DNA from 4 places in the Mesorhizobium sp. ES1-3 genome. Region 1 is predicted to be linked to each of the others. Evidence: riboswitches for the same ligand, from Rfam matches in the RefSeq annotation. Region 1 holds a riboswitch; each other region holds the start of a gene.

Region 1 (7,821 bases):
GCGACGAGGAGCTCTCCGACAGCATCCTGGCGACTTCGCGCTCGCGGGTTCCCTGGCTGCTCGTCAACCTTCTCACTGCATTCCTGGCGGCCTCGGTGATCGGCCTGTTCGACCGCACGATCGAGCATATTGTGGCGCTCGCCGTGCTGATGCCGATCGTGGCCGGCATGGGCGGCAATGCCGGTTCGCAGACCATGACCGTCACGGTACGGGCGCTGGCGACGAGGGACCTCGACATCTACAATGCCGGCCGCATCATCCGCCGCGAAATAGGCGTCGGCTTCATCAACGGCATCGTCTTCGCCATCCTGATCGGCATCGTCGCGGCCGTCTGGTTCCACGACCCCAATCTGGGCGGCATCATCGCGGCGGCGATGATCATCAACATGTTCGTGGCGGCCCTTGCCGGCATCCTGATCCCGTTGCTGCTCGACCGGTTCAAGGTCGACCCCGCAGTCGCTTCGGCGGTTTTTGTCACCACCGTTACCGATGTCGTTGGATTCTTTGCTTTCCTAGGCCTCGCGACCTGGTGGTTCAGTATCCGTTAGGCGTCTCAATTGACTTTTACGTAAATGCCGTGCGAGGCTCGCACGGGGTGCAGCGTCGATTCCGGTGTGGCAACGGTTTGGTTCGGGAGAGAAGGGCGCCGCATGGCGAATGCCCGGAATTCCCGCATGGAGTGACAATGCGGGAATATTATTCGATCACCGAGCTGACCCGCGAATTCGACGTGTCTACGCGGACGCTGCGTTTCTACGAAGACGAGGGACTGGTGCAGCCGGTGCGGCGCGGTCGCACGCGGCTGTTTCGCCCTTCCGACCGTCACCTCATCCGGCAGATCATGCGCGGAAAACGCCTCGGCTTCTCGATCAACGAGATCCGCGAGATCATCCAGATGTACAAGGAGCCGCCGGGCGAGGTCGGGCAGCTCAAGCTGATGATCAAGCGCATCGAGGAAAAGCGCGAGGATCTCAGGCAAAAACGCCGCGACCTCGAGGAGACGCTGGCCGAACTCGACCAGGCCGAGGAGTCTTGCGTCGAGCGGCTGGTCGAGCTCGGCGTCAACACCTAGCCGAAATTTCGAGATGTTGGCGGGACGGCGCCCCCTTCTGTCCTGCCGGACATCTCCCCCACGAGGGGGGAGATTGGCAATTTTAACGCTGGCTCAGATCCAGCGCCGCACTCTTTTTGCATAATCGCGGTATTTCTTGCCGAATTTCGCCGTCAACATCTTTTCCTCGCGCTCGATCGCGACCTTCTGGGTGGCGAAGGCGGCGACGAAGGCAAGCAGGAAGAACCAGGCGATGCCCGAGACGAAGGCAACGCCGATCAACAGCAGCGTGTTGGCCAAATACATCGGGTTGCGGGTGACGCCGAAGGGGCCGGTCGTGACGAGATGATCGGGTACGGCGTTGGGATTGAGCGTTGTCCGGGCCCGTATCATGGTGCGGATCGCGGTGAACCAGAGTACGGCGACGGTGAACAGTGCCACCCAGCCGGCGGCGAACAGAATGTCGCCCAGGAGGTCGCCGATCCAGGGCAAGGGATAGAGCATGCCGAGGATGATGCTGATCGCGATCGCGGCAGCGTAGATCACCGGCGGCCACGGTATCACCCCAGGCTTCGGCACGGTCCCAGGCTTCGGCTCGGTCATTGTGTCCCTCCCTCCGTCATCTTGTCCTCGGTCTTGGCGGTGCACGTTGCGGCAAGATCGGACAGATGCGCCCTGAAGTCCGCAGTCTGGTCGTTGTTGAAGAGCCGATCAAGAGAGGCTTCGCCTTGAAGCGTCTCGAGCATGCAGCCGCAATAGCTCGAACAGAAGGTCGCGTTGCGCATCTGCTCGCATGAGCGCTGGCAGGTTTTCAGGAAATTGACCTGCGGAGGCTCGACCTGGGCCGGCATCACTTGCGAGAACAGCCAGACGCTACTGATCAGCAGCGGCTGGTGGATCAGGTAGAAGGCCAGGCTGTGGCGGCCGATGAAGACCAGCGGATTGGCCCAGCGGCCTGGCGCGAGGCTCGCCAGGCGTGCCCGTATGCCGGAAGCGGACGCGAGTTTCGTCACTCCGAGGCCGAGAAGCACCACACCGAACCAGGGGAACAGCGGCACGTAGTCGTTGGAGCGCGGATTGACGGCGGAAAGGCCGATCCACCACAGCCAGGGGTGATCGAGGGCCTCGAAGCGCAGGTAGACCGGCGCCGCGATGGTGAGCGCGGCGACGACAAGCGTCAGCAGCCCCGGCAGGCGCAGGAAAGCGAGGCCAAGCAGGCTTGCGAGCGCGATCTCGTGCAGGATGCCGAAGAAGATGAATCCGTCGGGCGTGGCGATGCGGGTGACGATCGAGATGGCGACCGCCGCACCGGCGACCATGGCGAACCGTTTCCAGAAACCGTTCCAGCGGATCTGTCGGCCATGCGCGAGATACAGGCTGACGCCGACCAGGAACAGGAAGGTCGAGGCGATGCAGCGGGCATAGATCTTCCACCAGCCAAAGGCGGTGAGGCCGGGGTCGGTGTAACCGAAGAATTCCAGATCCCAGGTGAAATGGTAGCTCGCCATCGCGATCAGCGCGACGCCGCGTAAAATATCGATGGCGACGATGCGCTTCGATGGCTCCGGAACGGGTGCGGTCGGCGTGTGGATGCTCATGGTCTCGCGATCTGATTCAGCTCCTACAAGACGACTATCACGGTTGCACCGGACAGAAGAAGGCCGGTCGCCTTGGCCTGGGTCGCGCGGCGGGTGCGCGTCAGCCGCCGGGTTGGGCCAGCGCGGGAAAGCCTTTGACCGGCTTCGCTTTTGCCGGATGTGCGTCGGTTTCCTCTTAATGGGCCTGAAGTGTCCACGGCAGATTTGACGCCGCGATTCTGCTTTGGGGAAGCAATGTCCACGCATGTGCGCCATCCGATCTGGCTTCCGGCCCTCAAGGCCGCGGATGCGCGCACCTTCGCCTCGCTCTACGCGGTGGAATCCTTCGCCCGCGCCATGGTATCGAGCGTCATACCGATCCAGGCCTACGAAACCCTCCATAACGAGCAGACCGTCTCGATCCTCTATACCGTCGTGTCGATGCTCGGCCTGTCGGTGACCTTGTTCATGCCGATGCTGATCCGCCGCTTTGCGCGGCGCTGGGTCTACACGGCGGGCGCCTGCCTGCTCGCCATCGGCTCGCTGTTCTTCGTCACTCATACGCTCGCCGGGCAAGTGGCCGGCATGCTGTGCCGGGTGATGGGTGCCAGTGCGCTTTCGATCACGCTCAACCTCTACATCATGGACCACATCCGCAAGACCGACTTCATGCAAGCCGAATCGCTGCGCATGGCGTGGTCGATGGTCGCCTGGACGGGCGGGCCGACGCTTGGCATCTTCCTCTATGCGCATTTCGGCATCTACGCCGCGCATGGCGCGGTGGCGGTTTTCGCCATGGCCTTGCTGGCGCTGTTCTGGACGTACCGGCTGGGCGACAACCCGTCGATCCGCCCCGGCAAGACGCGGCCGGCCAATCCGCTCGCCAATATCGGCCGCTTCGTGGCGCAGCCGAGGCTCAGGCTCGCCTGGCTGATCGCCTTCGGCCGATCCTGCTTCTGGACGACGTTCTTCGTCTATGGACCGCTGTTCATGGTGATCACCGGCGAGGGTGAACTGGCGGGCGGCCTGCTGGTCTCGGCCGGCAATGCGCTGCTGTTCATGGCGATCTTCTGGGGCAAGGCGGGAAAGCGCTTTGGCGGCCGCCGGACCATGACATTTGCCTATTTCGCCATGTCGGCGTCGCTGCTGGCCGCCGGTGCCGTGGGCGAAACCGTACCGCTGCTCACCGGCGCCTTCCTGCTGTGTGGCGCCTTCTTCACCATCGCACTCGATGCGCTGGGTTCGACCGCCTTCATGCGCTCGGTGCGCTCCTATGAGCGCGCGCAGATGGCGGCGGTCTACCGCACCTATCTCGACTTTTCCGAACTGACGCCGCCGCTGGTCTATTCGGTGGTGCTGGCCTTCTTCGGACTGGGATCGGTGTTCGTCACGCTCGGCCTGCTGGCAGCGCTTTGCGGCTTCATGACCTGGCGCTATCTGCCGAAATCCCTCTGAAAATCAGAGCGAAAGCGCCGTATGGCGCTCGCGCACCCAATTGTGGAAACGATGCAAGTCGTACTCCTCGGGCATCAGCACGCCGGCTTGATGGCGCATCGAGCGCAGGCCCTTCTGGTTGACCTCGCAGATGGCGGCATCCTCCTCCAGCACCTGTGTGCCGAAGGCGACGATGTTGTCGATGTCGGTCTCGGCGAGCGCCTCGGGCGCGAACAGCCATTCGGCGGTCAATTCGGTCTGCTCCGGGCCGAGCGGCACCAGCCGCACGGTCCTGACATAGTCGACATGGCCGACGATGAACATCGAGGGCAGGCTGGTGACGTAGGTCTGGCCAGCGGTTCGTTCCGCCTGCGTCAAGCCCGGGAAGACCGGCCCGTGCGTCCGCCCGTCACGCGACCATGTTTCAGCCCCGGCGCGCAGGCCGCCCGAAAACTCCGGCGCATCATTGGCGGCATGGCGCGCCCATTCGGGATCGTCGTGCCGGCTCATCAGACCGCCGCCATAGATCGGCACAAGCCGCGACAGGTCCTTGTGAACGCCCGGGCAGTGCAGGCATTCGTTGAAGTTTTCCCAAAAAATCTTCCAGTTGCAGTTCATCACCTTGCGCAGCACATGGCCCGACACCAGCTTGTCCAGCGGCCAGTTGCCGAGGTCGCCGGAGGCCGGGTCGAAGGATGACTGCGCCGAGCCGGCGGCATCTTCAGCAAGATTGGCGAAGACGAAGCCCCGCCACACCGAGAGTGCGACGCGATAAAGCGGATAATCGGCCTTGTCGAAGCCATCAGGCAGCGACTTCGATGGCACGCGCACAAGGTCGCCGTGCAGCGAATAGGACCAGGCATGATACGGGCAGGTGATCAGCCGCGCCTTCAGCCGTCCTTCGCTTTCCTGGCAAAGCTGCGAGCCGCGATGCCGGCACGTGTTGTGGAAGGCACGCAACGCGCCAGTCTCGTCGCGCAACACAAGAATTTCCTGCGTACCGACGCGGAAGGTGCGGAATGCCAAAGGCTGGGCAAGGTCGGCCTCGCGGCAGACGAGCAGCCAATTTCTGTACCAGATGGCGTCGAGATCACGCTGATAGTTCTCCTGATGCCAATAGGCCGATGAGGGCAGCGACGGCTCGGTTCGGGTCAGGCCGTTATAGGGCTCGCGCTCGCTGGCATCGGGCTGCATGGCTGGCTTCCTGTGAGGGTTGCCAGCCGACACCCGGCCATGGAGTTTGTCAAACAGGACAGGATGGGAGCGGCTTTGCCGATGCGACGCTCCTGCGCTGGCGGCTGTCGGAATTTGGTTTGCCGCGCGCGGCGAATTTCCCTATAGTCACCAGCGTCGTCGGTTCCTTTTTGGAGCCAAGAGGGAATGCGGTGCGGACAGGAATTCCTGTCCAATGCCGTGGCTGCCCCCGCAACTGTGTGCGGTAGTCCTCTCCATATGCCACTGAAGGTTTTCCTTCGGGAAGGTGGGGAAGGGCGCTTATCCGCGAGCCAGGAGACCTGCCGGCGACAGGAAACTGACTTCGATGCCCTCGGGTGGAGGGCGAAAGGACAAGACATGACTACCGCTTCCGTCTCCCTCGGCGCCTCCGTCTCCTCGCAGTCGCGCTTCATGCAGCTCGCGCTCGCGGCGCTGCTCGGCATTTTTGTCGTCGGCTTTGTCGGTTTCTCGCATATCGATGCGGTCCACAATGCCGCCCACGACTATCGCCACTCGATGGCGTTTCCCTGCCACTGACGAGGGTCTGACATCATGAATCTGTTTCGCAACGTCGTGTTCGTCGCGGCGATCGCGGGGCTCGTGGCCGGTGTCGTTCTCGCCTGCATGCAGGCCTATGCGACAGTGCCGCTGATCCTCAAGGCGGAGGTTTACGAAAAGGCCGGCGGCGGCCATCACCACGACCATGGCGCGGCACCCGATACCAGCGCCGTAAGCACGGTCGCGCCCGCTGGGAATGCGATGAGTTCTGCCGCGCCAGCAGCCGTCGAAGCCAAGGCGCCGGCGGAGGAAGACGAAGGCTGGGCGCCGGCCGACGGCTTCGAGCGTTTCGCCTTCAGCGTGGTTGCCAATATCGTCACCGGCATCGGCTTCGCGCTGGTCCTGGTCGCGGTTTCCGAGTTTGCCGGCGGCGTCGGCAACTGGCGCCAGGGTGTATTCTGGGGGCTGGCCGGCTTTGCCGTGTTCACGCTGGCGCCAGGCCTCGGCCTGCAGCCGGAACTGCCGGCAATGCCGGCGGCCGATCTGCTTTCGCGTCAGATCTGGTGGACGGCGACGGCGACGGCTACCGCTATCGGCCTTGGCCTGATCGTGTTTCGCAGATCGCTGCCTTTGACCATCCTCGCCGTCTTGCTGATCGTTGCCCCGCACATCGTCGGCGCGCCGCAGCCCGACAGTTTCGAAACACCGATCCCGGAAGGCCTGCACCATCAGTTCGTGGTGGCGGTGACGGTGACCAATCTGATGTTCTGGCTGGTGCTCGGCGCCGTCGTCGGCGTGGTGCGCAGGCGCTTCACCGGCACGGCGACCAGCCTGCGCGACAGCTTTGCCTGATCGCGGCAAGCTGACCTTCATCATCGGTGGCGCGCGCTCCGGCAAGAGCGCGCACGCCGAAACCCTGGTGGCGGCATTGCCCTCGCCATGGGCCTATATCGCCACGGCGCAAGCCTATGACGACGAGATGCGCGAGCGCATCGCGTTGCACCGCTCGCGGCGCGGCGAAGGGTGGTCGACCATCGATGCGCCACTCGACCTTGCCGAAGCGCTGGAAGCCTTGCCGGATGATCAGCCGGTGCTTGTCGACTGCCTGACGCTGTGGCTGACCAATCACATGCTGGCCGACCACGACGTGGACGCGGCGTGCCGACGGCTGGCGGACGTGCTGTCGCGGCCGCGCGGACCATGGATCGTGGTATCGAACGAGGTCGGGCAAGGTATCGTGCCCGATAATGCGCTGGCGCGGCGTTTTCGCGACGACGCCGGCCGGCTCAACCAGCGGGTCGCCGCGGTCGCCGACACGGTGCTGCTGATGGTGGCGGGGCTACCGCTCAAGGTGAAGTGAAATGACTGATATCGACGACAAGGATGAAGAACGCCATCGCGCCAAAATGGCCAAGCGCAAGGCGGTGCAGGACGCCGAGGTTGCTGGCAAGACGATCGAGAAGGGGTTGCTGATCGTCAACACCGGTCCCGGCAAGGGCAAGACCACGGCCGCCTTCGGGCTGGCGCTTAGAATGCTCGGCTACGGCAAGCGCGTCGGCGTCGTCCAGTTCATCAAGGGCAAATGGCACACCGGCGAGAAGGACGCTTTCGCCGCCTTTGGCGACCGGGTCGTCTGGCACGCCATGGGCGAGGGTTTCACCTGGGAGACGCAGGATTTGAAGCGCGACATCGCGGCCGCCGAGGCTGCCTGGGCCAAAGCGCGGGAATTGATCGACGATCCCTCCATCAGCCTTGTCGTGCTCGACGAACTCAACATCGCGCTGCGCTACGATTATCTCGATCTCGACAAGGTGGTAGCGGCGCTGAAGGGCCGGCGCGAGGGCCTGCATGTCGTCGTTACCGGCCGCAACGCCAAGCCACCGCTGATCGGGGCCGCCGATCTGGTCACCGAGATGGGCGTGACCAAGCATCATTTCTCGGCGGGCGTGAAAGCTCAGCAGGGGATCGAGTTCTGATTGTTCACCAACCGGAGGCTGTTCATTGGAGCAAGCAGTAATCGTCTATCTTCTTCTCAGCGATGGTCAG
Region 2 (7,821 bases), on a different contig from region 1:
TCGTGCTGGGCGTTTTCCAACCATGACGTGATGCGACCGGCCTCGCGCTGGGCCGCCGACGAAGCCGACCCGATCGCTTATCTCAAGGTCATCTCGGCATTGCTGATGTCGCTGCGCGGCTCGGTCTGCATCTACCAGGGCGAAGAACTCGGGCTCGGCGAGGCCGACCTGCGCTTCGAGGACCTGCAGGACCCCTATGGCATCCGCTTCTGGCCGGAATTCAAGGGCCGCGACGGCTGCCGCACGCCCATGGTATGGGATGGCAGCGCCAGGAATGGCGGCTTCTCCCAGGCAAAGCCCTGGCTGCCGGTGCCAGCCAAGCATCTGTCAAAGGCGGTCAACGTGCAGCACGGTGACCAAACCTCGCTCCTCGAGCATTACCGGCGCTTTCTCGCCTTCCGCCGCGCCCATCCGGCACTGGCCAAGGGCGACATCACCTTCATCGAAAGCCAGGGCGACACCATCGCTTTCACCCGCCGGGCGGGCAATGAGGAGGTCGTCTGCGTCTTCAATCTGGCTGCCGCGCCGGCGAAGGTTGACCTCGGCAACCGAACCCTGCAACCTTTGGCGGGACACGGGTTTTCCGGGCAGGCAAGCACCGGTTCGGTCGAGCTCGGCGGTTACGGCGCCTGGTTCGGGCGCATAGGCTGAAACATCCGAGGAATCACTGGGAGGAAACCAATGGCCGATGTCAATTTGAGGCAAGTGAAGAAGTCCTACGGCAATCTCAACATTCTCCACGGCATCGACCTCGACATCAAATCGGGCGAGTTCATCGTCTTCGTCGGTCCGTCGGGCTGCGGCAAGTCGACCTTGCTGCGCTCGATCGCCGGGCTCGAGGAGATCACGGCGGGTGAACTCAGGATCGACGGCCAGGTGGTCAACGACGTGCCGCCGTCGAAGCGCGGCATCGCCATGGTGTTCCAGTCCTACGCGCTCTATCCGCACATGACCGTCTACGACAACATGGCCTTCTCGATGAAGATCGGCAAGGAAAGCAAGGCCGAGATCGACAAGCGGGTGCGGCAGGCAGCCGAGATCCTGCAGCTGACCAAATATCTCGACCGCCTGCCCAAGGCGATGTCGGGCGGCCAGCGCCAGCGTGTCGCCATCGGCCGCGCCATCGTGCGCAATCCGAAAGTGTTCCTGTTCGACGAGCCGCTGTCGAACCTTGACGCGGCACTGCGCGTCGCCACGCGCATCGAGATCGCCAAGCTCAAGGAATCCATGCCCAACACGACCATGATCTACGTCACGCACGACCAGGTCGAGGCGATGACGCTGGCCGACCGCATCGTCGTGCTCAAGGACGGCCACATCGAGCAGGTCGGCACGCCGATGGAGCTCTACAAGAACCCCGGCAACCTCTTCGTCGCCCAGTTCATCGGCTCGCCGGCCATGAACATCCTGCCGGCGACGGTCGACAAGACGGGCAACCCAACCATCATCAGCCATGTCGGCGGACGCAAGGCGACGGTACCGATCGCGACGCCTGCCTCGGCAAAGGGAGCGGCGGTCAGCTTCGGCGTGCGGCCGGAAGATCTCGCGATCGCCAGTGGTAGCGACTATCTGTTCGAGGGGACGGTCGATTATCTCGAGCAGCTCGGCGAGGTCCAGCTGGTCTATATCGACATCGGCCGGGCCGACCTGCCGCTGGTGACCAAGTTGCCGGGCAATGTCGAGGTCAAGCGCGGCTCGACGTTGCGGCTGACCGCCAATGCCGGCGACCTTCATATCTTCGATGCCGACGGTCGCTCCTTTGCCTTGCACGAAGTCGAAGCAAAGGCGGCCTGAGACCAACTGTTCTCGACGACGCAAAAAGAGCGGCGGGCATGGCCCGCCGCTCTTCTTTGTCTATGTCTAAGGTCCGGATCTGTTAGTTGTTGCCGAACAGATTGCGATCGGCACCCTGATGCGCCGGCTTCTGCACGTCGCCGGACGAATTGAGCAGCTTGTAGACGGGCGAGTCGCTGTTGCGGATCGAACCCGTATGCGACGTGTCGACATTGACGGTCGACGACGCAGTGGGCTGATTGGCGCCATTGGAGCCATAGTTGTCGCTGCCGGCGAAGGCGTTGCCGGAGAGGGCCAGAACGGCGGCGGCAGCAATGAGGATCTTGTTCATTTTAAGTACTCCTGATTTCTTGAATTCCACGAGCGGCGGGCTAGCCCGCCGCTCGTGGACGGGCCGTTAACGGCCGAAGAGGTTGCGATCGCTGCCCTGCTGGGCAGGCGCCTGCGTGGCCGAAGCCGACTTGCCGATCGACGCTGTGTTCGAGTTGTCGGTCGAAGTGACAGCGGCCTGGTCGGCGCCGCTCGAACCGTAATTGTCACTGCCGGCGAAGGCGCTGCCGGAGAGGGCCAGGACGGCGGCGGCAGCAATGAGGATCTTGTTCATTTTAAGTACTCCTGAATTTGTGGCATCCACCGGCGCGGCAGGGTCGCCCCGCCGCGTGCCGGGGATCGGCAGTTAGTTGTTGCCGAAGCGTTTGTGGTCGGCGCCCGTCACAGGCGCATGAGCAGCCGGCTCCGACTTGCCGGTCGAAGCGGTGTACGAGCTGTCCACGGCTGCTGCGGGCTGATTGGCGCCGTTCGAACCGTAATTGTCGCTACCAGCGAAGGCGCTGCCGGAAATCGCCAGAAGGGCGGCGGCAGTGAGAACAATCTTTTTCATTTTGGGTACTCCAGTATTTTTCCGTCCGTCTAGCGGCGTGTCTTGGGATTAAAATCGCGTCGTTCGGACAGCCCCGATGTGGGAGAGCCCCCCGGCCGTTTCCAATCACGAAGTTGTTCAGCGTGGACCATGACTCCACCACTTGAAATTGTACCAGGGCTTTCCACATCCGCTCTTTTTCTTCGTGATATCAATTGGTTATCTAACTCCAACGCCTCGATCATCAACTGTGTCGGAGGCTCGGCGTTCACACCGTCTTGCACGCACCGTCAACAGAAACGAACCGTTCGGTTCGATTTTAGACTCTGCTAATAGTCACTTTTTGAAACCGTTAACCTTCTCGCCCGCGGCAAAGGGGTCGAAAACGGTGCCGGCGCGTCTGGCGACGGAGGTCGATTCCAACGGCTACGACCCTGTCCCGACGATCCAGCGTGCGTGTCGCGCCGCATGGATGCGATGTCGCTTTCGTGCCGATGTCGCAAAGCCTGCCGTGATTAGATCAGACATCTCAGGTGCCGCTGCGTGACGATGGAGCGGAGAATTGGGAAGCCGGTCAGATTCCGGCGCTGCCCCCGCAACGGTGGTGGAGTTCAAGTCGCAACGGGAGACCACTGGGCGAAGGCCTGGGAAGGTGTCGCGATGGTCCGCAAGGACAACTCCAGAGCCCGGAAACCAGCCCGAGATGGCTAGAACTCGACTGATCGCGGTGGGCGGTCAAGAGGCGGATGGTGTTTGTCCGGCTTTTCGCCGATCTGCGTCCAGTCCTTCCTCAATCACCACCAGTTCAGTCCTTGAAACTGAGGACAGGACATGGACGCGCGCAACGACATGCTGAGGCTCTTGAACAGCCGCAAACAAGGCTTTTCGCTGGAACAGCCCTTTTACACCGACCCGGACTACTTCAAGCTGGACATGGAGCTGATCTGGTATCGCGACTGGCTGTTCATCGGCCATGATTGCGAATTGCCCAAGCCGGGCAGCTTCATCACCGTGCAGATCGGCGATTATCCGGTCGTGCTGGTGCGCGATCAGCAGGGCAAGATCAACGCCTTCCATAATTCCTGCCGCCATCGCGGCAGCCGCGTCTGCAACACCGACAAGGGCATGGCCGCCAAACTGGTCTGTCCCTATCACCAGTGGACCTACGAGCTCGACGGCCGGCTGCTGTTCGCCCGCCAGATGGCCGATGGGTTCGACAAGAGCCAGTTCGGGCTGAAGCCGGTCGCCTGCGAAAGCGTCGCCGGCTATGTCTTCATCTGCCTGGCCAAGGAGCCCGCCGACTTCGCGCCGATGCGGGCGATGATCGAGCCCTATCTGAAGCCGCACCGGCTCAGCGAGGCCAAGATCGCCTTCGAGAGCACGATCATCGAGAAGGGCAACTGGAAGCTGGTCTGGGAAAACAACCGCGAATGCTATCATTGTGCGGGCAATCATCCGGAGCTGTGCAAGACCTTCCCGGAAGCACCGACCGTGACCGGCGTGCAAGGGGCCGACAGCGATCCGGAGATGCTGGCGCACTGGGCGAAATGCGAGGCTGCTGGCCTACCCAGCAAATTCCGCATCGACCCGGCCGGGCAATACCGCGCCACCCGCGCGCCGCTGCTGCGCGATGCCCAGAGCTACACGATGACCGGCAATCGGGCGGTGAAGAAGAACCTGTCCGACAGCGTTTCGGCCGACCGGATCGGCACGCTGATGCACTATCACTACCCGACAACCTGGAATCATATCCTCATCGACCATGCCGTCACCTTCCGCGTGCTGCCGGTCAGCGCCACGGAGACGGCGGTGACGACCAAATGGCTGGTACACAAGGATGCGGTCGAGGGCGTCGACTACGATCTCGCCGAACTCACCCATGTCTGGACCGAAACCAACGACCAGGATCGCCGCATCGTCGAAGAGAACGCCTTCGGTATCCTATCGCCCGCTTACGAGCCCGGCCCCTATTCCGAGCTGCATGAGGGCGGTGTGATCCAGTTCGTCGACTGGTATGCCCGCTTCATCGGACCGCGCCTTGCCGAAGGTGGCCGGCCCGCGCTGCGCAGCGTCGCATGAGAGGCTGAGGGATGAATGCGATGACCGACCTTGGCCTTTATCGTCATCTCGACCAGATGGCGCCCTGGAACGACAGGCTGCAGGTGCTGGAAGTGATCGGCGTCAGCGACGAGGCGCCGGACGTGAAGACCTTCACCTTCCGGTCCGACAACCAGACCTGGTTCCGCTACAAGCCAGGCCAGTTCGTGACGCTGGAACTGCCGACGCCGGACGGACCGCTGATGCGTACCTATACGCTGTCGTCCTCGCCGTCGCGGCCGTTCTCGATCGCGGTGACGGTGAAGGCGCAGGCGGGCAGCGTCGGCACACGCTGGATGTTCGATCACCTGGCGCCGGGCTCGCACGTCAAGGCCTATGGACCAGGCGGCGACTTTTCACTGCACAGCCATCCGGCGGCAAAGTATCTGTTCGTCTCGGCCGGTTCCGGCGTGACGCCGATGATGTCGATGCTGCGCTGGCTGAACGACTGCGCGCCATGGACCGATGTCGGCTTCGTCAACTGCGCGCGGCGCCCGGAAGAGATCATCTTTCGCAAGGAGCTCGAGCTGCTCGGTGGCCATATGCCGGGCCTGTCGCTCGGCTTCATGATCGAGGAGCGGTCGAGCCGCGAGGGCTGGTACGGCCATATGGGCCGCATCGACGCCATCCGGCTGCCGCTCCTGGCACCCGATTTCCGCGAACGCGAAATCTTCTGCTGCGGCCCAGATCCCTTCATGCGCGCCGTGCGCGGCATGCTGGAAGCCGCCGGCTTCGACATGACAAAGTACCATCAGGAGAGCTTTGCCGCACCGACCGTGGAGGAAATCCCGGCGCCGTTCGCGGCGCCGGCGCAGGACGGTGTGGCTATCCCCGTCGAAGCCGCGACGCCGATCCGATTCGCGCTTTCGGATGTCGACGCCGAATGCGTCGCCGGCCAGACCGTGCTGCAGACGGCGCGTGCCTCGGGCGTGCGGATACCGGCGGCCTGCGAATTCGGCCTGTGCGGAACCTGCAAGGTGAAGAAAGTCTCCGGCAGCGTCGAGATGAGCCACAATGGCGGCATCCTCGATCATGAGGTCGACGATGGCTTCATCCTGGCCTGTTGTTCCAGGCCATTGTCGGCGCTGGAAATCGAGGCTTGATACCGAACTGATCGCAGAAATGGTCGGCACCTTGCCGGCACAGCTTGCCTTGCCGGGATATCGTTTTCGAATCCTTCGATGGCGAGGCCGTGGTGCTCAACCTTGCCAATGGCAAATATTTCGGCCGTCGCGGCAGTTCCGCCAATGGGACGATCAGGCGACGGTCGCCGCCTATGGCGCATTGCCTTTCCAGCTTGTCTCGGCGGAATTCTTGCTCATTGGCTGATAACGGGAAGGCGCCACGATGCGCGATTAACAGCCCTTTAGGTAATCCCCGCTAGCTTTCAGGGTCAGTTCCAGCGATTTCGGGGGCAGCGGGTGATCGATGTGAGCACTGCCGTGGGGCGAGTGACCCGGCACCGGTGGCACCTATCTCGATGCTGCTTGATACGCTGGGCGCGACCGCACGATCGGCTTCTGCTTTCGACCACATCGGCTCGGGTTCCTCAATTACAGAGGCAGGCGTAGCTGTGCTCCCAGGATTTCGTCGTTCTGCGTAAAAGTGATGTTTGTTGGAGCGGTCCCGAGCGTGGCAAATGTAAGAAACATCAATACCGCGACTGGCTTTGCGTCTTCGATCGGAAGCTTGTCAGCGGTCTGGCTTGTTGCGACCGTGGTGGTGTTCTCGCTTTTTATGCCATGGGCAGCCGGCGACAATACCGATGTTAGCTGGCTCATTCTTATCTGCGAAAAGGTTCTTGATGGCCAGAAGCTCTATGTCGATATTCTAGAAACCAATCCACCTTTTTCCGTCGCCCTCTATATTGGGCCGGTATGGCTGTCTCAAAGGTTCGGCATTTCGCCGGAATCGGCGATTGAATTCTTTATTTATATGGTTTTTTTCGTTTCAATTGCGCTGTCGGCGGTCGTCATCGAGCGAAGCCGAATTTTCGTCGATGTGAAGACGCAATGGATATATCCCGCGCTAGCGGTTTTGCTTCTCATCATGCCCGGTAATGTTTTCGGCCAGCGCGAGCACATTGGCACGATGTTGTTCATGCCGATGCTGTTCCTGATGATGTGGCGGATTGAACCCCGTGCGGCTGCATCGGTTCCACTTAGCCTTGCCGTGGCGGTCGGCCTAGCGGGAAGTGTGCTGGTTCTGGTCAAACCACATTGGGCAGCTGGCATCGTACTGCCCTATCTCTTTATCGCTTGGCGCAAACGCTCGGCAATGGCGTGCTTGACTGCCGAAAACGTCGTCATCTTCACAGTTTGCGCTGCCTATCTCGTCAGCGTGTATATATGGTTTCCCGAATTTCTTGGCGCCTTCCTACAATTGCTGCTACGCTACTATGTCAGCCTGCGAGCCAACGTAAACATTTTCGCCGCATTGCCGACTTTTACGGTCTTTGTCGTTTTCGCGGTCTTCCAGATGCGTAGATCAGTCTGGCGAGACGACGTTGCGCTGGCGGTGGCGAGTGCCGCTGGCTTCTTCGTCTCCATGCTTTACCTGGGAAAATACTGGCCCAATCACCAGTATCCTTATCAGGCTACGTTGCTGGTCGCGATGCTACTGGCAGTGGCATCGCGATGGAGAATGGCGCTTGGTCTTACAAATACAGAGGCTGCTTCCGAGGTAGCCAGCGTCAGGCTCCACGCCGCAGCCGCGCTGGCTGTGATCGTTGCACTTTCGGTGATGCACCACCAGTCTTACCAGTTGCCTGAGAAAAGCCTGGTCGATGCCATCAAGAGCCGTTATGCCTCGCCTTCGGTCGTCCAGGTCAGTTCCGACCTGTCAGTCGGCAATCCGCTGACAAGGATGACCAACGGTCGCTGGCTGTCGGCCTATGCTCATGATTGGGTTGGCACCTATGCGCTTTGGGGACTGATGCGGGGTGAGTATCAAGGCGAGGACGAGCGCATCGCGCGGCAGGACCTTGATAGTTATACTCGCTACGTCAATTCCCTGATCCGGGACAACAGGCCCGATATCATCCTGATGGATCGGCTAGACAAGAAAAAATC
Region 3 (7,821 bases), on a different contig from region 1:
GCGCAGGTGTTCACCTACACGCTGCCCTGGGACACGATGCATCACGTCGCCATCGTCTTCGGCGATATCCGCGACGGCGAGGAGGTGCCGGTGCGGCTGCATTCGGAGGATGTGGTGACCGACGTGTTCGGTACCAGCCACCGGCTCGATGCCATCATGAAGGCGATGGGCGAGCGCAAGCGCGGCGTCATCGTCTATCTGCGCGAGGGCTCGGTCGGCGTCGCTCACCAGGAGCGTAACCGGCCGGCGCCGGGCGATCGCGAGGACCATGAAGAGGCGCGCCGGCGCGAGAGCGAATGGCGTGAGATCGGCCTTGGTGCGCAGATCCTGAAGGATCTCGGCATTTCCTCGATCAATCTGATCGCCTCGCGCGAGCGCCACTATGTCGGTCTCGAGGGTTTTGGCATTCACATCGCCAAGACCGAGATTATCTGAGCTCGACAAACCCTGGCTGTCATTCGGCCGGGATTGCCGCCTCGCATCCTTCCAGCTCGCATCCGTGGGTGGCGAGGCTGCGCTGGCCGAGCAGCACCGTGACCAGTGCGATAACGCCTGACGCCACCGAGACCCAGAACCCGTTCTGGGCGCCGAACGCATCCACCACCGCGCCGGCGGCGAAAGAGCCCATCGCCATGCCGATGCCGATGCCGGTCATCACCCAGGTTATGCCTTCGGTCAGCATCGTTTCAGGGACATGCCGTTCGATCAGGCCGAAGGCTGTGATGAAGGTCGGCGAGATCGCCACGCCGCTGATGAAGACAGTAAGCGCGAGCACGGGCACGGTGCCGGCGGTAAGCGGCAGCAGCGTGCCGAGCGTGACCAACGCGACCGCGATGGCGAGCTGGCGCTGCAGCGGTGCTTTCAGGTTCAGCGCGCCGACGATGATGCCGAGCACGAAGGACCCCAGCGCATAGACGCCGATGACGAGACTTGCGGCGCCCGGCTGGCCGAATTCCTTGGTGATCGCCACCGTGCTCACCTCCGTCGTCGCGAAAGTCGCGCCGATGAAGATCATGGCGAAGGTGATGATTTGAACCGGCCCCAGGCGGATTGCCGAGCCCGTTGAGCCATGGTCCACCGGCCGCACTTGCGGTTCGGTCGAACGCTGCAGGATGAAAGCTGTCGAGCCCACGGCAAGGAGCAGAGTGCTGACGAGCACGCCCGCTTCCGGGAACAGCGCGGCACTGAGGCCCACCGACAGCGATGCGCCGGCGATATAGACCAGTTCATCCGCCGCCGACTCGAAGGCGAAGGCGGTATTCATCTCGGGCCGGCCCCGGAAAATCTCGGTCCAGCGCGCCCGCACCATGGCCGGCATGCTTGGCATTGCCGCGGCCAGCAGTGCCGACACGAACAGCGTCCATACCGGCCAGTCCTGATTGGCCGATGCGATCAGGGCCGCGAATGCGAGCACGGAGATGATGGTGGTGGGTACGACAACCCGCGTCTGGCCGAGGCGGTCGACCAACCTCGATATTTGCGGCGCCAGGAAAGCATTGGCCAAGGCGAATGTCGCGGAAACCGCACCCGCCAGCCAGTATTCGCCACGCGTCTGCGACAACATCGCGACGATGCCGATCGGCGCCATGGCGATCGGCAGGCGCGCCATGAAGCCGGCGGCGGCAAAGCCCTTGGCTCCGGGAGCGCGAAAAATTTCCGAATAGGGGTTTTGCATGATCCTGTTCCTCGACAAGGGGCGATTCGACGATTACATACGACACGTATGAGTGTTAAATAGACCATACGCCCCGTATGTCAATTGGCATACGGGACGTATGTAGATAAGGCCAGGACATGCATCGACCACGCAAGGAGATGATCGCGGAGACACGCGCCAAGCTGATCGCCGCGGCACGCCAAGCCTTTGGCACCATCGGGTACGCCGAAGCGTCGATGGACGATTTCACCGCGTCGGCCGGACTGACGCGCGGCGCCCTCTATCATCACTTCGGCGACAAGAAGGGACTGCTCGAGGCGGTTATCGCGCAAATCGATGCTGAGATGGCGGCGCGGGTGAACGAGGTCGCGTCGAGGGCGCCGACCCGCTGGCAGCATTTCGTCGACGAATGCACCACCTATATCGAGATGGCGCTCGAGCCGGAAATCCAGCGCATCATGTTCCGGGACGGTCCGGCGGTGCTGGGCGATCCGGCACAATGGTCGAATGCCAATGCCTGCGTCGGTTCAATGACCGATCATCTGACCGCGCTGCAAGAGGAGGGGGTGGTCGTGCCGGGCCTCGATCCGGAGACCGCGGCGCGGCTGATCAATGGGGCGAGCAGTCAGGCCGCGCAGCGGATCGCCAATTCGAACGATCCCGAAGCGACATCGAGGAAGGTGGTGGCCGCGTTCAAGCAATTGCTTGAAGGCCTGCTCGAGAAGCCGGAAGCGCGGCCAAACTGAGCCACCGTGGCCCTCCCGCCGCCGCCTGCAATTGACAATAGCCGGTTTGAGCGCATCCTCCACAGCCATCTCTGAGGGGAGATTCGGGCATGTGGGATTTCGATATCGGCAGGTCGGTGTCCATCATGATGCGGACCTGGCCCTTCATTGTCTTTCGCATGATCGTCTATTTCGGCATCACGCTGGCCTACATCATGGCCACCGGCACGGGCGCCTCCGTCGGCTATGGCGTCGGCCATATCTCCACCGATCCTGATGGACCGTTGTCCTTCGCCATGTGGGGTGGCGTGGTCGGTTTCGGCCTCGTCTCGATCGCCGTCTATTGGATCCGCGAATATATCCTTTACGTCGTCAAGGCGGGTCACATCGCCGTCATGGTTCATCTGATCGACGGCCATGACGTTCCCGACGGCCAGAACCAGATCGCCTACGCAAAAGAGATTGTGACCGAGCGTTTTGCCGAGGCGAACATCCTTTTCGTCGTCGACCAATTAGTCAAGGGCGCCATCCGCGCCATCACCGGCCTGCTCGGCGGCATCGCGGCTTTCCTGCCCATTCCGGGCCTGAGCGGCCTGGTCTCGTTCCTCAACACGGTGATCCGCCTGTCGCTGACCTATGTCGATGAGATCATTCTCGGCTACAACATCCGCATCAATTCGTCCTCGCCCTTCGAGACCGCGCGGCAAGGCGTCGTGCTCTACGCCCAGAATGGCAAGACCATGGTCAAGAACGCGGTCTGGCTGGCGGTCATCATGTGGGGCGTCTCCTTTGTCATCTTCCTGCTGATGCTGGCGCCGGCGGCCGCCATTCTTTACGTCATGCCCGGTCAGCTCGCCGGTTGGGCCTTCGTTCTGGCCATCGTCTTTGCCTGGGCCTTCAAGGCGGCGTTCATCGAGCCGTTCGCCATCGCCTGCCTGATGCAGGTCTATTTCAAGACCATCGAGGGCCAGGTGCCCGATGCCGCCTGGGACGCCCGGCTCGCCGAAGCCTCGTCGAAGTTCCGGGAACTCAAGGACAAGGCGCTCTCCACCTTCGACGGTTCGCACTGGGGTACGGCCGGCGCGACGCGCTGATCGGCGGGGTTTGCCGGCGCAGCGGCGACGGTGTCGAGGCGGGCCACCGTGGATTTGAGCGAGGCCTCACCCTGGCCGCAAAACGTCTCGCTCATGATCAGGTCTGGCAGCGGCAGCCGTCGGCCCCAGCCATGCGTTTCGAGGTCGGGTTTGGGCGCGAACTCGGAAACACGGCCAACGCAGAGATAGGCGATCGGCGTCACGTGGTCGGGGATGGATAGCAGGCTTTTCAGCGCTTGCGTCTCGATGATGCTGACCCAGCCGACGCCAACGCCCTCGGCACGCGCGGCCAGCCAGAAATTCTGCACCGCGCAGACCGTGCTGTAGAGATCCATTTCCGGATTGTGCCAGCGTCCCAGCGGCGAGCCTTTCGAACGCTCGCGGTCGCAGGTGATGCAGATGTTGAGCGCGCTTTCGCAAATGCCTTCGAGCTTGAGCTTGCGGTAGAGCGCCCGCCGGTCCGCCTCGATTGCCGGCAGTTCCTGTTCGCGGGCGGCCAAGAACAGGTCGCGCACCTCCCCCCGTCGCGCGGCATCGCGAATGACGATGAAATTCCAGGGCTGCATGAAGCCGACCGACGGCGCGTGATGGGCGGCAAGCAGCAGCCGCGCCAGCACCTCGTCGTCGATCGTCTCCGATGTAAAATGGCTACGCACGTCGCGCCGCGTGAACATGGCGCGGTAAACCGCGTCGCGCGCAATCTGGTCGAATCCATCGCCCATTGCAGCGGTCATATCTTCCGGCATCGCTTGTCCCCTTGCGATTGCAGCAGTTCAAATTTTCAGAGCGTACTTTGTGCGTCCAAGAGAACGCACGCCGCTCTGATATCATCCGCCTGACCATGCGGATGACGATGCCTGCCAGGCCGGTCTTCTGGCTCGGGATCAACCCACGTCCGGTGCCTTCCCGTCATCGACAGTGGCACTTACCGGCGCAGTCCCCCTCACAGCGTTGGGCACGCCACGGTATCAAACCGTGTTCCCGATTCTCCCGCTTTCGCGGGCACCAGGCAGTAGCGGCAGTCTTACGCCGAATGGCCGGCGACGCCAATGCCCGCAGCGACATGAATGGACGCAGGTTCGATTTTCCCCAGCGATCAGGCCGCAACGCATGGCCATCGCCGCGCCGGGGCACTAGATAGGGGGACATGGCCACTCGTCTCTACACGCACCCGATCTTTTTCGAACACATCACCCCGCCCGGTCACCCCGAGCGGCCCGACCGCCTGCGCGCCATCGAACGCGTGCTCGACGACGAAGCTTTCGCCGCGCTCGACCGCGTCGAGGCACCGCAAGGCGACGAGGCGACCATCCTTTACGCGCATCCCGCCGATTTCGTCGCGCGTGTCCGCGCCGCCATCCCCGACGAAGGCATTGCCCGCATCGATGCCGACACCACCGCCAGCCCGAAGAGCTGGCAGGCCGCGACCACGGCGATCGGCGCCGCCAACGCCGCCGTCGACGACGTCTTTGCGGGCCGCGCCGACAATGTCTTCGTCGCCGCCCGGCCGCCTGGGCACCATGCGGAAAAGACCACGGCCATGGGCTTCTGCTTCTTCAATACGGCGGCAATCGCTGCGCGCTATGCACAGAAGAAGCATGGCGCCGAGCGTGTCGCCGTCGTCGACTGGGACGTGCATCACGGCAACGGCACGCAGGATATTTTCTGGGACGATCCCTCGGTGCTCTATTGCTCGACACACCAGATGCCGCTCTATCCCGGCACCGGCGCGAAGAACGAGACCGGCGCTGGCAATATCGTCAACGCGCCGCTGGCGCCGCGGACCGGCAGCGAGGTGTTTCGCGATGCTTTCCTGTCGCGCGTGCTGCCGGCACTCGACAATTTCGCGCCCGACCTGATCATCATTTCGGCTGGCTTCGACGCGCACCATCGCGACCCGCTGGCGGAAATCAATCTGACCGAGGACGATTTCGACTGGGCGACCGGCCAGCTGATGCAGCGCGCCGCACGCCATGGCGGCAACCGGCTCGTCAGCCTGCTCGAGGGCGGCTACGATCTGCAGGGATTGGCATTTTCGGTCGCCGCCCATGTCGGGCGACTGATGAAAGGATGAATGATGACTGGTGAGATCAACGAAGACGTCAAGGCGATGAGCTTCGAACAGGCACTCGACGCTCTGGAGAAGATCGTCGATGATCTGGAGCGTGGCGACGTGCCGCTCGACCAGTCGATCCGGATCTACGAGCGCGGCGAGGCGCTGAAGATGCATTGCGACCGGTTGCTGAAGGCCGCTGAGGACAAGGTCGAGAAGATCAGGCTGTCGCGCGACGGCAAGCCGGTTGGAACCGAGCCGCTCGACGCGGACTAGGGAGCCGAGCAGCTTTACCGATTTTTGGACACGATCATGATCGAGGATACAGTTCGTCCCGATTGAAACGGACAAGAGGAGATACGGAAGCGATGTGCAGAAACATCAAGACCCTGTTCAATTTTGATCCGCCGGCAACCAATGACGAAGTCCGCGACGCGGCACTCCAGTTTGTCCGCAAGCTGAGCGGTACGACGCGGCCTTCCGCCAAGAACCAGCATGCATTTGATCACGCGGTCGACGCCATCGCGGCATCGGCACGCGAGCTTCTCGATTCGCTCGAAACCCACCAGCATCCGCGCAATCGCGAAGAGGTGGCGGCTAAACTAAGAGCAAAGGCGGCGATCCGGTTCGCCTGATATGCCCAAAGCGCCCACTGACCGCTGACCAGGAGAGTTCATGAGCTTCTTCCCGGGGAAAGACCCTGAGGCCGGCGATGCCTTCGCCAGCGACCAGATCGAGCTGATGGTCATCCCGAACGCCAAGGATATTGGCGGCTTCGAGGTGCGCCGCGCCTTGCCGACCGCCAAGCGGCGCCTGGTCGGGCCGTTCATCTTCTTCGATCGAATGGGTCCCGCCATCATGCGCGCCGGCCAGGCGCTCGACGTTCGTCCGCACCCGCATATCGGCCTGTCGACCGTAACCTATCTGTTCGACGGCAAGATCAGGCACCGCGATTCGCTCGGCACCGAAATGGTGATCGAGCCCGGCGACGTGAACCTGATGACCGCAGGCCGCGGCATCGTCCACTCCGAGCGCACGCCGCAGGAATTGCGCGGCGCGCCGATGTCGATCTCCGGCCTGCAGACGTGGCTGGCGCTGCCCGACGGCAAGGAAGAGGTGGCGCCGGTGTTCGAGAACACAGCTGCGCTGCGACTTCCAGAGATCGATGCCGAGGGCGTCAGCGGCCGTGTCGTCATCGGCGATTTCCAAGGATTGCGGTCTCCGGTGCGGGCGGATTCCGAAACGCTCTACGCTGATTTGCGGCTTGCGCCCGGTGCCAGCGTCAAGATCCCGGCCGATGCGGAAGAGCGCGCCATCTACACGCTGGAGGGCGAGGTCTCGATTTCAGGCGACGTCTTTCCGGCGGAACGGCTGCTGGTGTTCCGTCCCGGCGACGAGATCGTAATATCGTCGCCGACGGGTGCGCATTTCATGCTGTTCGGCGGTGCCTCGCTCGGTTCGAAGCGCTACATCTGGTGGAATTTCGTCTCTTCGTCCAAGGAGCGCATCGAACAGGCCAAGCAGGAATGGAAGACCGGCCGCTTCGATATCGTCCCCGGCGATGAGCAAGAATTCATTCCGCTGCCGGAAGGCTGAGCGGTGAGGGACTGACTATCCGTGTTACCGACACGCATTTACTTTCGGCGGCCGGCGGCCTATCCCGCCGATGAAAAGAAAGTCTGGACCCAACGTGAACGCAACGCTGCATACGCCGCTTCTCGACAAGGTTCGCGTCCCGGCCGACCTGCGCACGCTGGCCGAGAGCGAATTGCCGCAGCTGGCATCCGAGCTTCGGGCCGAACTGGTCGACGCCGTTTCCCGCACCGGGGGCCATCTCGGTGCCGGCCTTGGCGTGGTCGAACTGACGGTGGCGCTGCATTATGTCTTCAACACACCCGATGACCGGCTGATCTGGGATGTCGGCCACCAGGCCTATCCGCACAAGATCCTGACCGGACGCCGGGACCGCATCCGCACCTTGCGCCAGGAAGGCGGCTTGTCGGGCTTCACCCGCCGGGCCGAGAGCGAATACGACCCGTTCGGCGCCGCCCACTCCTCGACATCGATATCGGCGGGTCTCGGCATGGCCGCCGCCCGCGACCTTTCGGGTGGTCGCAACAATGTCATTTCAGTCATCGGCGACGGCGCCATGTCGGCCGGCATGGCCTATGAGGCGATGAACAATGCCGGCGCGCTCGATGCGCGCCTCATCGTCATCCTCAACGACAATGACATGTCGATCGCGCCGCCGACCGGCGCGATGAGCGCCTATCTGGCGCGCCTGGCTTCCGG
Region 4 (7,821 bases), on a different contig from region 1:
AAGCACCAGTCTTCAGGGCGATGGCGACTGGCTGGTTGGCAACCCGACCGGCGGGCAGCTTGCCTCGGCCTTGTGGATCGGGTCGGTCGGCCTGCTCATTCTCGGTCTGCAGCCCGTCCTGCTCGGCGCGCTCTACACCGAGGGCCATGTCAGCGGCGACGAACTGGCACTGGTCGCCACCGCCGAGATGATCGCCATCGCGATCGGCTCGGCGATCGTTGCGATGCTGCTCTCCGCCCACAGGATGCGCTGGAAAAGCGCGGTCCTCCTGCTGCTGCTGGCGCTGGCCAATGTGTGGACCGCCTATGCCGCCGGCGCCAGCACGCTGATGGCGGCGCGCGCGCTGGCCGGCCTTGCCGAAGGCGGCCTCGTCGCGATCGCCACCGAACTGATCGCCCGCTCGCGGCGCGCCGAACGCATCGGCGGCTATTTCGTCACCATGCAGACGCTGGCGCAATGCGCCCTTGCGCTGCTGCTGGCGCTCTATGTCATCCCCGCCGCCGGATCGGCGGGGGGCTTCCTCGTTCTTGCCGTCGTCTGCGTGGTGTCGCTGGTGGTCGCCTTCGCTGTCCCCGCCGATTATGCCGACCTGCCGAAGCAAGAAAACCTCGCCAATGTGCTGACGGTTCCTTCGATCACCGCGCTGTTGTCGGTCTTCTGCTACTTCATGTTCTTCGGCGCGGTCTGGGCCTTTCTGGAGCCGCTCGGCGCACAATTCGGCATCGACGGCCGCACGGTCGGGCTGATCGTCTCGGCCAGCCTCGCGGCGCAGGTGCTGGGCGCGATGACGGCGACCGTGTTCGAGGCGCGCATAGACTATCGCCTCGCCATCGCGGCGATCGGCATCGTCGCGCTTGCCGCCTCGCTCGTGCTTGCCAGCGGACCTGGCCTCACGACATTCTGGGTCGCCGCCCTGGTCATGGGTTTTATCCTGCTGTTCATCGTGCCCTACCAGATCCGGCTGGCGATCACCGCCGACGAGACGCGCGCCGCCGTGCTGCTGGTGCCGGCCGCCCAGCTTTTCGGCCTGGCGATCGGTCCGGTCGCGGCGTCGCTGCTCATCGACGGCAAGGATTTTCGCCCGGTTCCGGAATTCGCCGCCGCAAGTGCCGTCGCCAGCGTGGCGCTGCTCGGCCTGTTTGTACTCGTCGCACGGCGTCGCCGGGTTGTTGCGTGAGCACCATGGCGAACAGCTGGAGCAACTGGTCGGGCTTTGTCACGGCCGAGCCGCGGTTGCTTGCCAGCCCCGCCGATGCCGGCGAACTCGGCGATCTCATTCGCACCGCACCCGGCCCGGTCCGCGTCGTCGGCGCCGGTCACTCCTTCACGCCATTGGTGAAGTCGCAAGGCACCATCCTGTCGCTGGAGAAGCTGGAAGGGCTGGTCTCGCATGACGCGAAAAGAAATCAGGCGCGCGTACGGGCAGGGACGCGGCTTGGTTCGCTCATGCACATCCTGCAAGGCATCGGCCAGGGCCTGCCCAACATGGGCGACATCGACCGCCAGGCGATAGCCGGCGCGCTGGGCACGGCTACCCATGGTTCGGGGCCGACGCTCGGCGCCTATCACACGCAGTTGGAAACGGTGCAGATCGTCGACGGGCTCGGCAAGGTCCGCGAATTCAAGCGGGAAGGGGATCGGGAGACGATCCATGCCATCGGCGTCGCCCTCGGTGCCTTCGGTGTGCTCAGCGAAGTGACGCTGAACAACATCGCGACCTACCGGCTGCGGCGCCGCAAATGGGTGCTGCCGATAGGCGACATGCTGCGCGATTTCGAAACGATGATGGCCGCGCACCGGTCGGCCGAATTCTATTACATTCCCTTCTCCGGCTACGCGCAGTTCATCGCCAGCGACTTCAGCACCGAAGCCACGACGATGCGCCCGACCGACGACGACGAGGGCTCCTTGCGCACGTTGCGCCGCTTGCGCACCGGGCTTGCCTGGCTGCCGTCGCTGCGCCGCAGGTTGATCCGTGGCGCCGTCGCCAAGGTGCCGGCCGAGGATTATGTGCAGGACTGGCTCAACGTCTACGCCAGCGACCGGCAGACCAGGTTCAACGAAATGGAATATCACCTTCCCTTCGAGGAGGGGCCGAAGGTGCTGGCCGAAATCATCGATCTGACCGAGAAGCATTTTCCGGAGGTCTATTTCCCGATGGAAGTGCGGTCGGTGGCATCGGACGAATTCTGGCTCTCGCCCTTTCACAAAAGGTTCACCTGCTCGATCGCCATCCACCACGATGCAGCGAACGATCCGCTGCCGTTCATGCGTGCGGCCGAGCCGATCTTCCGCAGATATGGCGGCAGGCCGCACTGGGGCAAGATGCACAGCCTGAAAGCGGCCGATCTGAAAAAGCTCTATCCGCGCTGGGACGATGCGATGGCGGTGCGCCGCGACATCGATCCGCAAAACCGCTTCGTCTCGCCCTATATCGCCGATCTCTTCGGCATCGAACAATGAGAGCCTATTTCGCCACGCTTTCGGATGCGCTGAAGCAGGCGGGCATCTTCCAACCCAGCCTGCTGCTCGACCGCGATCGGCTGGATGGCAACATCGCCCTGGTGAAAGAGAGGCTTGATGCCAGCCTTGCCGTACGGCTGGTCGACAAGTCGCTCGCTTGCCTGCCGCTGCTTGCCCATATTGGCAAGGCGCTTGGAACCCACCGCTTCATGACCTTCCATCCGCCGATCAGCGAGGCGGTGCTGAGGGCGTTTCCGGATGCGGATCTGCTGTACGGCAAACCGATGCCGGTCGGCGCGGCAAGGGCGGTGCTTTCCAGAGGCGAGGTGGCCTGGTCGCGGGTATGCTGGCTGATCGATACGCAGGAGAGGCTGGCTAACTATGGCGCGCTCGCCGACGAACTCGGCGTCGAGCTGCGCATCGCTTTCGAAATCGATGTCGGACTGCATCGTGGCGGCTTCGCCGATCCGGATGCCCTGTCGCAGGCTCTGACGGCGCTGCCGGCCCATAAAGGGCTGCGCTGTGAGGGCGTCATGGCCTATGAGGCGCATGCGCCGCACATACCCGCCCTGTTCGGCGGACCGGCCAAGGCGTTGGCGCAAGCCTCGAAACGGGCCGCCGCTTTCGTCGCGCGCCTCGGCATGAACCAGCGCCATATCTTGAACATTGGCGGCAGCAAGACCGCGCTGCTTCATCATGGCGGCACCGCCAACGAAGTGTCGATGGGCTCGGCCTTCGTGCTGCCCGGCGATTTCGACACGCCAGGTCTCCGCGGCTTTCAGCCGGCGGCCTTCATCGCAACGCCCATTCTGAAGGTGGTCGAGCCGATGCTGCCCGGCCCGCCGGCGGTCTCGCGTCTGCTGCAGGCGCTCGGCCGGTTTCCGCGCAAGGGCTGCTATCTCTATAGCGGCAAATGGATGGCCGAACCGGTGTTTCCCGAAGGCATGGATACGAACGGTCTGCTTGGCCTGTCCTCCAACCAGCAATTCATGTCCCTGCCCGCCGAAGCCGTCGTCAGGCCGGGCGACTACGCATTCCTGCGGCCGACGCAGAGCGAAGCCGTGCTGCAGCAGCTCGGGCCGATCGCGGTGCTTTCCGGTGGCAGGATCGTCGACCGCTGGCCGGTGCTGCCGATGGGGTGATGGCTGTCGTCTCGGCGTCGCCATTGGCGCCTGCATCTGCAATGTCGTCATTCCAGGGTCTGCGCGCGTCGCTGCGCTCCCTGCTCCGCACAAGAATGACGAAGTTGTGAGGCGCCTCGTTGCAACGATTTTATTGACTCAGTCAACTAAATGACTGATCCTGTCCAGGACAGGAGGAACCCCCATGACGATCCACGACCACCCCGGCAAGGAACGCATCGACGCGGTGCGCTCCTTCAACCGGTTCTACACCCGCCAGATCGGTGTGCTCGACGAAGGCTGGCTGAAAAGCACCTTTTCGCTTACCGAGGCGCGGGTGCTCTATGAGCTTGCCCATCGCGACGGGCTCGTCGCCAGCGACCTGGTGCGCGATCTCGGCCTTGACCCCGGCTATGTCAGCCGTTTGCTCAAAAAATTCGAGGAGCGCGGTCTGGTCGAGCGCGAAGCCACCGAGGCGGACGCGCGCCGCGCCTCGATCGCGCTGACGCCAGCGGGTAGGGAAGCCTTCGCGCCGCTCAACCAGGATTCGCACGACCAGGTGCGCGCGCTACTCGATCGCCTGGCGCCCGTCGATCAGGATCGGCTGGTCAAGGCCATGCGCATCGTCCAGGACCTGCTCGGCGACAGACCCGAACCCAAGGTGCCTTACATCCTGCGGCCGCTGCAGGTTGGCGACATCGGCTGGGTCACGCGCCGCCAGGGCATGCTCTACGCCCAGGACTATGGTTGGGACGAAACCTACGAGGCACTGGTGGCTGAGATCCTCGGCGAGTTCGTCAAGAATTTCGATCCGAAATGGGAGCGCGGCTGGATCGCCGAGCGGGAAGGTGAGGTCGTCGGCTCGGTCTTCGTCGTGCGCAAGTCGGATCAGGTGGCCAAGCTGCGGCTGCTCTATGTCGAACCTTCGGCGCGCGGCCTCGGCATCGGCAAGCGCCTGGTCGAGGAATGCATCGGCTTCGCCCGCGCCAGGGGCTACAAGACGCTGACCCTATGGACCAACGACATTCTGACCGCGGCCCGGCACATCTACCAGGCGGCCGGTTTCAAGCTGATCGAGGAAGAGCCTCACCATTCCTTCGGCAAGGATCTGGTCGGACAGAACTGGGATCTGGAGCTGTAGCGGCGCGTCATGCCTTGACCGGCACCCAGATCTCCAGCCCGCCATTACCGGTGCGGCCATCGAATTCGGGCCCATAGCGCTCGAATTCCGGCGCGTCGGCGATTTCATGGCCGGAGGCGGGCAGCCAGCCGTTCCAGATCGTGTTGATCGTACGCCGATGAAAAAACGGCAACGGCTGTCAGGCGGTCGGACGCAAAGTCGACGACAGGCTTGCTCTCAGGTCCGTTCTGTTATAACAAAACGAAGCAATCGCCTTGCCTCGCCGTCGCGCGCGGCCTAGGCTGCGACTCGTGATGGTCCCCGAGCCGAAAGGCGAGGGGTGAAAAGGGAACGCGGTGAGACCCCATGGGGTCGAGGCCGCGGCTGCCCCCGCAACTGTAAGCGGTGAGCAAGATCCGGAACGCCACTGGCCGGCAAGGCTGGGAAGGCAGGATTGCGCAGAGACCCGTGAGCCAGGAGACCTGCCATCACTGAGTTGACCGGACGGGGTGTGCCGGGAGGAAACGTGGACATCGGTCTTGTCGGCCGGTCGACCAACATCCTTCCGTCGCCAGTTTTGAAAGTGACGGGAAGTTGGACGGCGCAATCGATCGTATTCACCCCGGCTCCATGCACCAGATCATCGTGTGCACCCTTTGCCGCGACGTGCCGACCGGCGCCAGGTCGGGCGAAGGTTTGTGCGCCGAGTTGCGCTCCCGCCTCTCGGCCCAGCCTGACGTGGCGCATGGTTTCACGGTCGAGGGCGTGGCTTGCATGGCGGGTTGCGCGCGTCCCCTTGCAGTGGCTTTCCAGGCGCCAGGCAAGGCCGCCTATCTCTTCGGGTCGATCGACGCGCAGGTCGACGCCGCCGATCTCGTGCGGTTTGCCAGGCTCTACGCTTCGCTTCCCGACGGCTGGTGCAATTCCGGACAACGTCCGCCGCGCCTGGCCGGCAAGACGCTGGCCCGCATCCCGGCACCGGGCAAACCGGCGGATGGCAACCAATGACAACGCCGCTTCTCGATGCGCGCGACCTGGGCGCGATGGCGAATGGCCGGCATCTGGTCCATGCCGTCAGCCTGTCGGTGACGTCAGGCGACCGCCTCGCCATCATTGGTCCCAACGGCGCCGGCAAGACCACGCTGCTGCGCATGTTGTCGGGCATGCTCCGGCCGAGCCTCGGCGAGGTGAAGCTCGGCGGGCGGCGCCTGGATGGGATTTCGCCCGCCGAACGGGCCCTGCATATCGCCGTCGTGGGCCAGGCCGACCAGCCGGACCCACGGCTGGCGGTGATCGATTATGTCGAGCTTGGCCGCGTCCCGCATGCCGGCCTGAGGCGCCGCGGCGAGGAACGCGACATCGTCGTGGACGCGCTGCGCCGGACCGGCCTGTTGCCGCTGCTCGGCCGGACCATCGGCTCGCTGTCTGGTGGCGAACGCCAGCGCGCCCAGCTTGCACGTGCCATCGCGCAGGAGCCCAAAATCCTATTCCTCGACGAGCCGACCAACCACCTCGACCCGCGCGCCCGCGCGCAACTGCTCGAACTGGTGGCCGGCTTCGGCATGACGGTGATCGCGGTGCTGCACGATCTGACGCTGGTGGCACCCTTCGCCACCAGGGTCGCGGTGATGAACGAGGCCCGGCTGCAGGCGCTGGCGCCGCCGCACGAGGCGCTGACGCAGCAGCTGATCCGCGAGATTTTCGGCGTCGACGTGTTGCGCCTGCGCCATCCCACCGAGGACCGCGAACTGACGGTGTTCGACCTTCCGAACCGCGCCGCACCGCCGTCCTGATCAAATCCATCCTTGTCCGACACGTTCAACCAAGGAGCAAAGTCCGTGAAACGCCTCGCCTTGTCCCTCGTCGTCTCGCTGCTGGCCTCGACGGCCTTTGCCTTCCCCGTCACCGTCGACAGCTGCGGCAAGCCGCTGACCTTCGACGCGCCGCCGAAGCGCGCCGTCATCCATGATCTCAACATGGCCGAGATGGCCTTCGCGCTGAAGCTGCAGCCATCTATCGTCGGCCTGACCGGTATCACCGGATGGTACAAGGTCGCCCCCGAATTCAAGGCTGAGCAGGGCTCCATTCCCGAACTGGCGCCGAAATATCCGACGCTGGAGAATCTCATCGCCGTCGAGCCCGACTTCTTCTTCGCCGGCTGGTACTACGGCATGAAGCCCGGCGGCGAGGTGACCCCCGACACGCTCGCACCGCACGGCATCAAGACGCTGGTGCTGACCGAAAGCTGCGTCCATCTCGACAAGAGCCGCCCGGCCGCCTCCATGGACCTGCTCTATGGCGACGTCGAAAAGCTGGGCAAGGTCTTCGGCAAGGAGGCGGAAGCGGAAAAGCTTGTCGCCGGCTGGAAGGCGCAACTCGCCGATATCATCGCCAAGGTCGGCAGCGCCAAGGGAACACGCGTGTTCCTGTACGATTCCGGCGAGGACAAGCCGTTTACCGCGGGAAAGTTCGCCATCCCCAGCGCCATGATATCGGCAGCCGGCGGCGACAACATCATGGCCGACATGGATACTAGCTGGGGCAACACGGATTGGGAAACGGTGGCGGCGCGCAATCCGCAATTCCTCATCCTGCTCGATTATCAGGACGGCGGCGGTTACAGGAAACTGCTCGATTTCCTGAAGGCGCACCCGGCGATGAAGGAGACGGACGCGGTCAGGAACGAGCGCTTCGTGGCGCTTCGCTATGCCGAACTGACGCCAGGACCGGCGAACATCGAAGCCATCGGCAAGATCGCCAGGGCGATGCATCCGGAAGCGTTCTGATGGGTCTTGCCCGAGAGCACAAATCCGGCGCGCTTTCAGGGCACAAGGCCTTCACGCTGGCCATGACGGCGGGCGCGGTGGCGCTCGTCGCTCTCGCGCTGCTGTCGATCGCTTACGGCTCGACGCTGATACCTCTAACCGATGTCGTCGCCGCACTTGGCCGTGCCATCGGGCTGGATGAGCCCGGGATATCGGGCCCGGTCGGCAAGATCGTCGTCGACTTGCGGCTGCCGCGCACGATCCTGGCGATCTGTGTCGGCGGCGGGCTGGGTATCGTCGGCGCGCTTTTGCAGACGGTGACCCGCAACGACCTTGCCGACCCTTTCCTGTT

Evidence for each region. Region 1 has a riboswitch for cobalamin ahead of LB536_RS18935 (CbtB domain-containing protein). Riboswitches for the same ligand answer to the same signal wherever they lie in the genome.
Region 2: it holds a riboswitch for cobalamin, as region 1 does, so the genes downstream of both, LB536_RS08055 (aromatic ring-hydroxylating oxygenase subunit alpha) here and LB536_RS18935 (CbtB domain-containing protein) in region 1, are expected to answer to the same signal.
Region 3: it holds a riboswitch for cobalamin, as region 1 does, so the genes downstream of both, bluB (5,6-dimethylbenzimidazole synthase) here and LB536_RS18935 (CbtB domain-containing protein) in region 1, are expected to answer to the same signal.
Region 4: it holds a riboswitch for cobalamin, as region 1 does, so the genes downstream of both, LB536_RS05730 (DUF1636 family protein) here and LB536_RS18935 (CbtB domain-containing protein) in region 1, are expected to answer to the same signal.

What each region holds. Positions count from the first base shown of each region.
Region 1 covers NZ_JAIUGW010000013.1:134,361-142,181, reverse strand. Annotated here, with positions in the region: gene mgtE (magnesium transporter) at 1-548, shown strand, start outside; gene LB536_RS18960 (MerR family transcriptional regulator) at 686-1,072, shown strand; gene LB536_RS18955 (methyltransferase family protein) at 1,166-1,654, opposite strand; gene LB536_RS18950 (heparan-alpha-glucosaminide N-acetyltransferase) at 1,651-2,649, opposite strand; gene LB536_RS18945 (MFS transporter) at 2,884-4,083, shown strand; gene LB536_RS18940 (aromatic ring-hydroxylating oxygenase subunit alpha) at 4,087-5,256, opposite strand; cobalamin riboswitch at 5,400-5,599, shown strand; gene LB536_RS18935 (CbtB domain-containing protein) at 5,635-5,814, shown strand; gene LB536_RS18930 (CbtA family protein) at 5,830-6,627, shown strand; gene cobU (bifunctional adenosylcobinamide kinase/adenosylcobinamide-phosphate guanylyltransferase) at 6,620-7,135, shown strand; gene cobO (cob(I)yrinic acid a,c-diamide adenosyltransferase) at 7,137-7,751, shown strand; gene LB536_RS18915 (hypothetical protein) at 7,777-7,821, shown strand, end outside.
Region 2 covers NZ_JAIUGW010000004.1:165,043-172,863, forward strand. Annotated here, with positions in the region: gene LB536_RS08030 (alpha-glucosidase family protein) at 1-651, shown strand, start outside; gene LB536_RS08035 (ABC transporter ATP-binding protein) at 682-1,794, shown strand; gene LB536_RS08040 (DUF680 domain-containing protein) at 1,877-2,125, opposite strand; gene LB536_RS08045 (DUF680 domain-containing protein) at 2,192-2,398, opposite strand; gene LB536_RS08050 (DUF680 domain-containing protein) at 2,471-2,674, opposite strand; cobalamin riboswitch at 3,168-3,370, shown strand; gene LB536_RS08055 (aromatic ring-hydroxylating oxygenase subunit alpha) at 3,485-4,732, shown strand; gene LB536_RS08060 (hybrid-cluster NAD(P)-dependent oxidoreductase) at 4,753-5,853, shown strand; gene LB536_RS08065 (hypothetical protein) at 6,383-7,821, shown strand, end outside.
Region 3 covers NZ_JAIUGW010000031.1:49,647-57,467, reverse strand. Annotated here, with positions in the region: gene ribB (3,4-dihydroxy-2-butanone-4-phosphate synthase) at 1-435, shown strand, start outside; gene LB536_RS28215 (MFS transporter) at 455-1,675, opposite strand; gene LB536_RS28210 (TetR/AcrR family transcriptional regulator) at 1,795-2,403, shown strand; gene LB536_RS28205 (hypothetical protein) at 2,493-3,476, shown strand; partial or broken gene bluB (5,6-dimethylbenzimidazole synthase) at 3,644-4,150, opposite strand; cobalamin riboswitch at 4,322-4,501, opposite strand; gene LB536_RS28195 (histone deacetylase family protein) at 4,624-5,550, shown strand; gene LB536_RS28190 (exodeoxyribonuclease VII small subunit) at 5,554-5,805, shown strand; gene LB536_RS28185 (DUF2277 domain-containing protein) at 5,898-6,164, shown strand; gene LB536_RS28180 (pirin family protein) at 6,205-7,125, shown strand; gene dxs (1-deoxy-D-xylulose-5-phosphate synthase) at 7,196-7,821, shown strand, end outside.
Region 4 covers NZ_JAIUGW010000003.1:106,673-114,493, reverse strand. Annotated here, with positions in the region: gene LB536_RS05755 (MFS transporter) at 1-1,177, shown strand, start outside; gene LB536_RS05750 (D-arabinono-1,4-lactone oxidase) at 1,183-2,463, shown strand; gene LB536_RS05745 (DSD1 family PLP-dependent enzyme) at 2,460-3,605, shown strand; gene LB536_RS05740 (helix-turn-helix domain-containing GNAT family N-acetyltransferase) at 3,790-4,725, shown strand; partial or broken gene LB536_RS05735 (GyrI-like domain-containing protein) at 4,733-4,882, opposite strand; cobalamin riboswitch at 5,003-5,209, shown strand; gene LB536_RS05730 (DUF1636 family protein) at 5,299-5,712, shown strand; gene LB536_RS05725 (ABC transporter ATP-binding protein) at 5,709-6,497, shown strand; gene LB536_RS05720 (ABC transporter substrate-binding protein) at 6,543-7,490, shown strand; gene LB536_RS05715 (FecCD family ABC transporter permease) at 7,490-7,821, shown strand, end outside.